3 regions of the Paenibacillus sp. lzh-N1 genome follow, and region 3 is predicted to be linked to each of the others. Evidence: riboswitches for the same ligand, from Rfam matches in the RefSeq annotation. Region 3 holds a riboswitch; each other region holds the start of a gene.
What was found. Region 3 has a riboswitch for cobalamin ahead of metE (5-methyltetrahydropteroyltriglutamate--homocysteine S-methyltransferase). Riboswitches for the same ligand answer to the same signal wherever they lie in the genome.

Region 1 (3,279 bases), 200 kb from region 3:
CAGATTGCGCTGTAATGTAGTAATACTCGATCGGATGCGGCGTAAAGCCCTCTACCCCTTTTTTCACGCCAAACACATTGTCAGGGTGTACAATGAATGACTGCGGCAAGTCTGTATTGATGATATCCAGCGCTTGCAGTGTTACTGCATTACGCTGTGTGGTATCCTTTGCCAACTTCAGGCTGTGAAGAATATTCTCCAGCGGTTTGGAAGCATAACGGCTTACATTAGCTTCACTTGTAGAGGAGTAGAACATGTCCATAAAATACTGCGGTTCCCCTGTATGGGCCGTGAGCATGCTGTACATAGCAAAATCCCAATCGTTTTTGGTCAACGCCTCGTCGATATTTTCCACCTTGCGAATTTTGACCTGGATTCCCTCATTCAGCAACTGGCTCTGAATAACCTCAGCCATGACGGATAGCTCCGGACGCTGAGGGAAGGTCAGCAGCGTAACCTCGAATGGCTTGCCCTGCTTGGACCATGTGCCTTGGGCATCCTTTTGCCAGCCATCCTTCGTCAACAACTGCTCTGCCGTTCCGTTCAATGCTTTGCGCTCAATCTTACCGAAGGGAAGGATACTCGGAAACGGGCTGCTTGCTTCCGTACCGTAGCCCCTCATGACGGCGCTCACAATGGATGCGCGCGGAATCAGACTGTCTACCACCTTACGGTTGGTCGCATCCTTGAACACAGACGATTCCATGTTGTACACAATCATATGGGTACGCAAGGACGGAGCCGACAGCACTTGTAGCTTGTCGTTCTTTTTTAATACCTCTGCGTTATCTACCGGAATATCCGTCGCTACATCCACCTCACCGGATTGCAACGCCATCAGGCGCGAATTACCGTCCGTAATGAATTTCATCGTTGCTTCAGCCAGTCGTGCCTTTTCGCCCCAATATCCGTCATAACGCTCTACGACCAAGGATTGATCCTTGTTAAAGGCTTTGATTTTAAAAGCACCTGTCATTGCAGGGTAGCTCTGCTCATCTTTCATGGATGCCACATCCAGCACGATTGTTGACGGATCAGCCAGATTGGATGCCAGCGCTGCATTCGGCTGGTTTGTCGTGATTTTCAGCGTCAGCGGGCCATTTACATCAATGGACTTCACATCCAGTAAATCCTTCGCCAGGTGACTTTTCTCGATAGAGCGCAGCAAAGATGCTTTTACACTTGCTGCATCCATACTCTTTCCATCATGAAAAGTGACCTTATCCTGCAAGCTGAACGTCCACACGTTAGGACTGTCGTGCTTCCATTCCTTGGCTAGCCAAGCCACAGGCTCCAACTTTTCATTCAAACGAATGAGTGTCTCACCGGCACCGGAACGCATCACATCCCAGCTATTGTCTCCATGCGGATCGACGCCTGACGGTTTCCACGTATACGCCATCACCAGCTTTTTACCTGCTGGAGTCTGTTGTGCAGGCGTATTCTCACCCTTGCCTGAGCTATCCTCCGTCTTCGTGGCTGTGCCGCATCCCGAAGCCATAACTGCCATCAGCAGCAGCAATCCTGTACATATGAACCATGAACGCCTATTACGATTGCCTATCATCCCACATGTCCTCCTCTATCTTGTAAAATATCGTATAAACCTAACGCAAAACGCGAAAAAAGCATTCCCAACCACTTGACCAGCAGTCAGAAATGCTTTCATTATAAAATGTCAAAACTCACCTCAAAGCCAACTCCAAAAACATAGAAGGGATCAGATCGGTTTCAGACATTCCGTATGCAGCACGCCTAACCACCTCCCCAGCATCCCGTGGGTCTGACAGTGATGTCAAAACAGGCAGGTCTCCTGACTCCAGGCTTATCTTTCAGGCCTTCCCGGTTCCTCACAGTTCCAGTGGCTATTCTGAAAGCTCCAGCAGTACCCTGCTGATGCCTGTATACAGTGGCGGGTCCGTGTCGGAATCTACCGAACTTCCCTTTTAAGTGAACACGCTCAACAACTATCTACATCGTCTCAACAAAACCTCGTATATAGAGTTGTCCGGCTCACACCTGTTTTCTTCCTTTATTCCTTTTTATTACGAATTAGGATTATCTTATTTTGTTGCTACTGGCTTGTCAACAAATGCAGCGTAATATTTTAAATTTGAATGATACGATGAGAATCAAGGCTGTGACTATTCATTGCATGCACGCAATTCACGTGCTAAAATTAGGTATAGAGATATCCACCGTATCCGTATACTAAAAAGAGCCTTCGCCGCGCCAACGGCAAAGACTCCTAGGATTTGAAAGGCTGTGGATCACCACGGCGCGCTAAATGCTTAGCTAAACCCACCGTTAGGCGCCTAACCTAATCAAGCGGTGGGTTTTCGCTTGTTCCGAAATTTCCGACGCAGCCAGCGATAAAGTTTACGAATACTAAACACCAGGCTTAGTAACGTAACCATCCAACGCAACACATCGTAGCACGACACAAGTGTGACCATCGGCTTCACCCCCTTTCGGGAAGCTGCGCCATGGTCCGAAAACATCCACCACTATTCAAAATCCATAGTTTAGATTATACCATTCCTCTTCCTACTACTCTAGCAAACTTTTCTAGTAGGTTCTCAATCCTCCATTTTCATACAAGAGGGGGGTTATCAATAACTTCATGTTGCTTAATAAATAACCTGCTCTTGGTAACCCCATGCCAAACAGCCGGAAAAGAGGCTACGTCCTCTTTCCGGCTGTTTTTATCTATTTCCTATTCATCAAACCTTCTGTGGAACCTCCGAGACATTTACGCCTTTGACCGATTCAGCTTGTTTTCTTGCCAAAACGATGTTCAAGACAATTGCCGTAATCGAGCCCGATACAATACCATTTTGCAGCAGCATTTTGGCAAAGCTAGGCAGTTGGTCAAACATTTGCGGCAGAACAGCTGAGCCTAGGCCTACAGCAATACTGCATGCTGCGATCAGCAGATTGCTTTCCTTCCGCAGATCTACTTCTGACAAAATAGACATGCCTGATGCAGCAACCGAGCCAAACATGACGATCATTGCCCCGCCCAGCACAGCGTTAGGAATCACTGTCGTCAAGGCAGCCAGCTTAGGCAGCAAACCGAGAACGACCATGATACCGCCCGCAGCAAAAATAACGTTACGCGATTTGACGCGAGTTAGCGAGATCAGACCCACATTTTGCGAGAAGGCTGTGTAAGGGAACGCATTAAATATACCGCCCAGCATAATCGCAAGTCCCTCCGAACGAAGTCCATTGACGATTTGCTTTTGTTCCACCTTCTGATCAATCGCTTTACCTACT
Region 2 (3,279 bases), 1.9 Mb from region 3:
CCCCCATATGAGCCGCTTGACGTTCTCCCAAAGCCAGAATATTTAGCACCCGTGCCCGGTTCCATAGAAACACCAGCCCAACGATCACGTAAGGTAAAAGAATTCCCGTATATGACCAACCGCGCAGACTGAGACTTCCCATCGTCCAGTACAATATTTCATTGACTGTTTCCTTCGACATGGCTGCCAGAAAAGAAACAATGGCTCCCCCAAAAAATTGCATCACCACACCTGATAAAATGAGGCTTTGGGTCGGAATTTTCCCACCTTCACGCGCCAACGTCAACACCATCCACAGCGTCAGCATGCCGGTTATAAATGCAACTAGCGGAAGCGTCCATATACCCACAAATGAAAATTGAAGCCCCCAATAAATCAGTACTGCTGCTCCGACCGAAGCTCCCGAGGATACCCCAAGGGTATACGGATCAGCCAAGGGATTACGCAACACACCCTGAAATCCGGCTCCCGCCAGCGCCAGCGCTGCTCCAACCAACATTCCCAGTAACACCCGTGGCAATCTGACCTTCAAAATGATCTGCTCTGAGGATGTATTCCAATCCGGTGTAAACGTATCACCTAACCACGGTAGGTGGTTGATCAAAATACCTGTGATCTGGCTGACCGGAAGACTGACCGAGCCGATGCCAAGACAGAGTAGCAGCGTCAGCAGCAGCAAGACAAGACCTGTCCCCCCAAAACCGATCAGTCTACGGTTCATTTGAAAATTTCAGGGTACACGCCCTTAGCCACTTCCTTGAGCCCTTCCGTTACGCGTGGCCCCGGACGACTGATCAAATTATCATCCACGGCAAATACACGATGGTTACGAACAGCCGATATTTGATCCCATCCACTGCGAGCTTTAATGATATCTCCGAGGGTCTGGCCTGTTTTGTCGTCCTTCACACTTTTACTGTACAAAATCACGTCAGGGTTTGCAGCTATAATATTTTCCTCACTGATTTGGTACCACCCCTTCTGCGTAGCACCTACATTTTCACCACCTGCTAATGTAATCAGCTCGTCCATAAACTCGCCTTTACCCACTGTCCAGCCTGGTGAAAACTCGACGTATACCCGCAGCTTCTGCCCTTTGCCGATATTTTTAACTCCTTCTTTCACTTCTGCTACATCTGCTCTCATCTTGTCAGTCACCGCTCTCGCTTCTTTCTGATGATCGGTGATTTTCCCATACAATTCGATGTTAGCTATGACATCTTCAACTGTTTTCGGTTCTGTTTTAAAAATCATAATTCCCATGTCACGCAGCTTAGTCGTAGCCTGTTCACTAAGTGAAATCCCTGCAAAAACAACTTCCGGGTTCGCAGCAATGATCGCCTCTTCGTTCGGTTTCATAATACCGCCCATTTTAGGCTTTTTCGTAGCTGCCTCCGGGTAATCAGAGTAGTCGGATACACCAACAACTTCCTTATCCAGTCCGATAGCGAACAGCGCCTCGGTTTCTGCCGGGGAGACGGAAACGATCTTATCCGGTGCTTTTTTAAATGTAAATTCCTGTCCTGTTGCATCCTTAAGCGTTAGCGGGTAAACCGTTTTGCCCGGAGGCACTTGTGCGGTTACGGTCTGTCCCGGCTGCTGTGAAGAAGCTTGGCCCTCTTTATTTTCTGCATTTTTTCCATTCGCGCCACATGCACTCAGCCCAACTGCCAATATCAGCGCCAATAGACCTGTAGTCCATACCTTTATTTTTTTTCCCGCCATGATTTGCACCCCTTCATACATAAATCGTTAAGAGCGTTACTTGAACTTCATCCGATATTTTCTCGTTCCAGCCTTCTTTTCCTATCAAAAACCCCCGCATCCTCATATCAGGACACAGGGGTCACGTTAGCACAGATCGTGCGCAGGCGGGCAGCTTCTTTCCGCATGGACAGTCACTGCGAACACGTCATCCTTTCCTCGAAGGATTATGGTGACAGGCGGACGGGCAGGTATCCTGACTTATGGAAAATGCATGTCCTGATATTCTTTCATATGCTTGGCGGCACATAAAACAGGGCTAATGAGCATGTTTCCATTTACAGTGGCGGGACCGCGTCGGACTCACACCGACTTCCCTTTTAACAACGCAATAAAGGAAAGCAAGTTCCTCACATGGCGCCGACCTCGTCTGCTGGATATTTGATGTAGTGATAGTCAAGCCGTTCTTTTACTTGATGATTATAGGTTAAAAAGAGTTAGCTTACAACCCAAACAGTCGCTTTATTCGCCTTGTTTAACCTAATGAGAAAGCAATCTTGCTATACAATTGTGCGGTCCTATCAACCTTAACTGAATCCTAAATGCTTCTCCCGGCTTCGGATTCAGACTCCAAAAATCATGGCCAGGCATAAGCATACAAGCCAACTGACGAATTACACCACCATGCGTGACAATCAAAACAGAGGGCGGCGTAGCATTCGACTTCATTGGCTGAACCTCCAAAGCAATGCGCCACGCAAACAAAGAGTCGAGGAATTCACGCAGACGATTCACAAAATGAATCCAAGGCTCTCCTCCAGGTGGGGTGAATTGTTGCGGCTCATCAATCCAAGCGCGATACAACGCCACATCCTTAAGCATGTCATACGTTTTTCCATCCCACTCACCAAAGTGAAGTTCTCGCAGACGTGGTTCCATGATAGGAGGCTTAGCAGAGAGGGAACATTGAGACGTCAATGCTGACTCCGGCAAAATGATCTGCAAGGTCTGGCGACATCGCATCAAGTCGCTGCAATAGATTCGAGCAAAGGAATGTCCCTGCAATTTTTTCTGTAAAGTCTTTAACTCCTGCTCTGCTCCCGACAGCAAACCCAAGTCGGCATGTCCCAGATATCGACGTTCCTTATTCCATAAGGTCGTGCCATGACGAACTAGCACGAGCTCCATGTCCCACTGCAGATCTTCTTTAGCATCATTCGGCTTACTAACCTGTTGTGAGTTCGGACTTGGTGCACTTTCTCGCACTCTTTTTCCTTCTGTATCTTGTTTCAAAATCGTGTCACTCCTCACTGCATCCATCCCAAGGCAAAACACCCTGCAGCTCCCATCAAACACAATCCTACAAACATAGTGGATACGGCGAACATCAGCCGGATCGTATGCCGGATATCCTTCGACTCCAACGGTCGTATCCCTTCGCCCATATATGCCCGAAAGGAGCGTATGCCGTGATACACATTATAGCCACCGAGACGAATCCCTAGGGCACCTGCCACCGCTGATTCGGGAAATCCGCTATTTGGGCTTGGATGCAGACGGGCATCCCGCTTGATT
Region 3 (3,279 bases):
TGGCCGTGGTCACAAGGAAGGCTTGAACAGCCCAATCCAGATAGGCCTGCTGTTGTTCTTTTTTCAGCGGAAGCCCTTCACGAATTGCGGGTTCATCCACCTGAATCATGCTAATACCCGCTTGTTCGAGTGCCTCTACCTCTGCCCGTAATGCCAGAGCTAACTGCAAAGCTACTTGCCTGCGTGGAATATCATTACGTTCAAAGGACCAGTTCAAAATGGTCACAGGGCCTGTAAGCATCCCTTTAACTGGCTTGGAGGTTAACGACTGAGCAAATGCCGTCTCTTCCACGGTCATAGGTTGATCGAACGACACATCTCCGTAAATGATCGGCGGTTTAACACAGCGGGAGCCGTAGGACTGCACCCACCCGTTTTGTGTAAAAGCAAAGCCTTTCAGCTTTTCGCCAAAAAATTCAACCATGTCGGTCCGTTCAAATTCCCCATGTACAAGCACATCTATGCCAATGTCCTCTTGGATATCAATCCATTCCTTGATCTGCTGTTGGATGAATGTCCGATATTGCTCGGCAGACCATTCTCCTTTGCGATAGTGCAGACGGGCCTTGCGGACCTCAGCAGTTTGCGGGAAGCTGCCGATGGTCGTCGTAGGTAGTGGGGGCAACTTCAGCCTATTTTGCTGAATCACCCGGCGCTCGGCGAAAGGAACGCTGCGTGACAGTGGCTCTTTTGCCAGCAGGTCGGCCAAATCGGCAGCTGTCTGTACCCTTGCCGCGGAGCGGTTGAAGCGGGCTACCGCATCCGAACTTTGCTCAAGCTTGGCAAGTGCGGATGGATCGTGCTTGCCAAGTGCAGCCGTCAAGCCTGCGATTTCATCCAGCTTTTCATCGGCAAAGGCTAGTGCATGCACCAGTTCTCGGTCCAGCTTATGCTCTGCGTCCAGACTGACCGGCACATGCAGCAGACTGCACGATGGCTGTACGATAAGCTGTGCGGCAGTGGTCTGTTCTGCTAACTGGTCCAACAGTGCAGCCACGGCATTCAGGTCGCTGCGCCAGATATTGCGTCCGTCAATGACACCAGCACCCAGCGTTTTCCCTTTAGGGAAGCCATGCTGGCATATATGCTGAAGATTTTCGCCATCATCGTATACAAAATCAAGACCCAGTCCCTGTACCGGAAGTTCAGTCAGACGCTCATAATGGTCCAGGCTGCCAAAGTAGGTTTGCAGCATGATGTTCAACGAGGGTGCAGCTTGGGTCAAAGCTTCATAGACCTCCTGAATAATCTCCAGATCCTCTGCCGGGAATGAGGTGGTCAGGACAGGTTCATCGATTTGGACCCATTGAACGCCTTCTGCTGCTAGCTCTGACAAGACTCGGGCGTATAAAGGCTGGAAGGTTCGTATAATAGAAGCGAGATCCTTACGATCATAGCCTTTGGATAAAACAACAAATGAATAGGGACCGATGAGAACCGGTTTACCTTCAATGCCTAGCTCCTGCTTTGCTTCACGATAAGCTAGTAATGGTTTGTTTTCAGTGAGCACCGGAGCCGCGTTCGCCAATTCGGGAACGATGTAGTGGTAATTGGTATTCATCCATTTGGTCATTTCACTGGCAGTAGCTCCCTTCTGCCCACGTGCGATCCCGAAATACACAGATAGAGGAACTGGACCTGTAAAACGATAGTTGAAGCGTTCGGGGACGAGACCAAACATCACGGATGTATCCAGCACGTGATCGTAATAGGAGAAGTCTCCGACAGGAATGCGATCAATCCCTTTGTCACGTTGCTTGCTCAGATGCTCCAGACGCAATCTTTTCATCTCACTATGCAGTTCGCTTTCGTCAATACTACCCTGCCAGAAGCGCTCCAGTGCTTTCTTCCATTCCCGGTTCCCACCAATACGCGGATAACCCAGATTACTGCTAATCAAACCCGACAATGCAGATCGTTCGTTAATGGACATGTAGGTTTCCTCCTAACTGGTAGCCAGTTTATTTTTACGTACCAAAAAAGGCATTCTGTCCCCAAGGCTAAAAATGAGTAGGGGAAAGAATGCCTCCGCGATTAAAATTCAAAAATACGGCGACTGCTCTTAACACCTCCCTATCTTCCGTAGGTACTGCGATGTTGTTAAAATAGGCAGGTCTCCTGACTTGCGGATCATGACGTTCAGCATCCCTTCCCGGTCTTTGGACCAGTGGGTGTATGAGTAGCTGAACATTCCCCGTTTACAGTGGCGGGACCGTCCCGGATTTGCACCGGCTTCCCTTTTAAGTCTGATCTGAATAGAACAGACACCTATTTCCAGGCTATGCGATTAAGGTATGACGAATAATTATGCACTCGTATACTTGTTCACCATCATAAGTGAAACTCACAGGATGTGCAATAGAAACAGTAATAGAAACTGGAGTGGAATCTGTTAGTTATATGCAAAAAAGACAATCCCAACCCATCGTGGGGGACTTGTCTTTTGTATAGCATCTTGCTAAGTAGAACATCGCCTTTAAGCCAATGAAACGGTGTAACCTGCCTGAATACTGGCTCTCACATCTACCAGACGTTGATTACGACTGCCCCGAAAGGGGAGGGTCAGATCCTTTTGCTGTTCAACAAAACGGCCATCTACAATCACGTCACACAAAAACGCTAGCTCCTGTCGTTCCGGATCCATGAGCAGATCCTCGTAAACAAAGCCTGTATAGGCCCATACGGTTCGGTCGGGACAAGCCGCGCGGAAGTCACGTACAAATTGCGAGCATTCTGCTGCTGAGAAAAAAGGGTCTCCCCCGCAGAGAGTCAGTCCGTCCAACAGCGGGTTATCCATGATATCATGGATAACCTCCTGTTGACGCTCAGGCGTGAATGGCTCCCCTGCGCGGAAATTCCACGAAGTTGGATTAAAACAGCCGGGACAGGCATGGCGGCAACCGCTAATGAATACAACGGTGCGCAGGCCGTATCCTTCATTCAGAGATTCCGGAATATAGCCGCACAAATTCACTTATGCTTCACCCGGTCGCGGACTTCGGCTTGCTTGGCAGCATTAAAACGAACGGTATAATCTCCTGTCAGATATCCGGTTACCCGACGTAAACGCTGAAAGTGCGTGTGTTCCTCATCTGTGCCGCATTGAGGACAGCTTGTCCCGATAATCCCTTCATAGCCGCATTCCGTACAACGATCTACCGGATGGTTGATGGAAAAGTAGCCGATGTTCTGTTGAAGTGCGTACTGAACAATTTTAAGAAATGCATCCGGGTTATTCCGTGCATTACCGTCCAGCTCAATGTATGAAATTGCACCCGC

Region 1: another riboswitch for cobalamin. It lies ahead of C0638_RS08575 (ABC transporter substrate-binding protein); the one in region 3 lies ahead of metE (5-methyltetrahydropteroyltriglutamate--homocysteine S-methyltransferase).
Region 2: another riboswitch for cobalamin. It lies ahead of C0638_RS01035 (ABC transporter substrate-binding protein); the one in region 3 lies ahead of metE (5-methyltetrahydropteroyltriglutamate--homocysteine S-methyltransferase).

The regions. Positions count from the first base shown of each region.
Region 1 is NZ_CP025696.1:1,886,809-1,890,087, reverse strand. It holds gene C0638_RS08575 (ABC transporter substrate-binding protein) at 1-1,567, opposite strand, end outside; cobalamin riboswitch at 1,787-1,990, opposite strand; gene C0638_RS08570 (nucleobase:cation symporter-2 family protein) at 2,724-3,279, opposite strand, start outside.
Region 2 is NZ_CP025696.1:213,086-216,364, forward strand. It holds gene C0638_RS01030 (FecCD family ABC transporter permease) at 1-721, opposite strand, end outside; gene C0638_RS01035 (ABC transporter substrate-binding protein) at 718-1,725, opposite strand; cobalamin riboswitch at 1,934-2,148, opposite strand; gene C0638_RS01040 (histidine phosphatase family protein) at 2,245-2,997, opposite strand; gene cbiB (adenosylcobinamide-phosphate synthase CbiB) at 3,012-3,279, opposite strand, start outside.
Region 3 is NZ_CP025696.1:2,083,152-2,086,430, forward strand. It holds gene metE (5-methyltetrahydropteroyltriglutamate--homocysteine S-methyltransferase) at 1-1,933, opposite strand, end outside; cobalamin riboswitch at 2,092-2,287, opposite strand; gene nrdG (anaerobic ribonucleoside-triphosphate reductase activating protein) at 2,477-2,974, opposite strand; gene C0638_RS09445 (anaerobic ribonucleoside triphosphate reductase) at 2,971-3,279, opposite strand, start outside.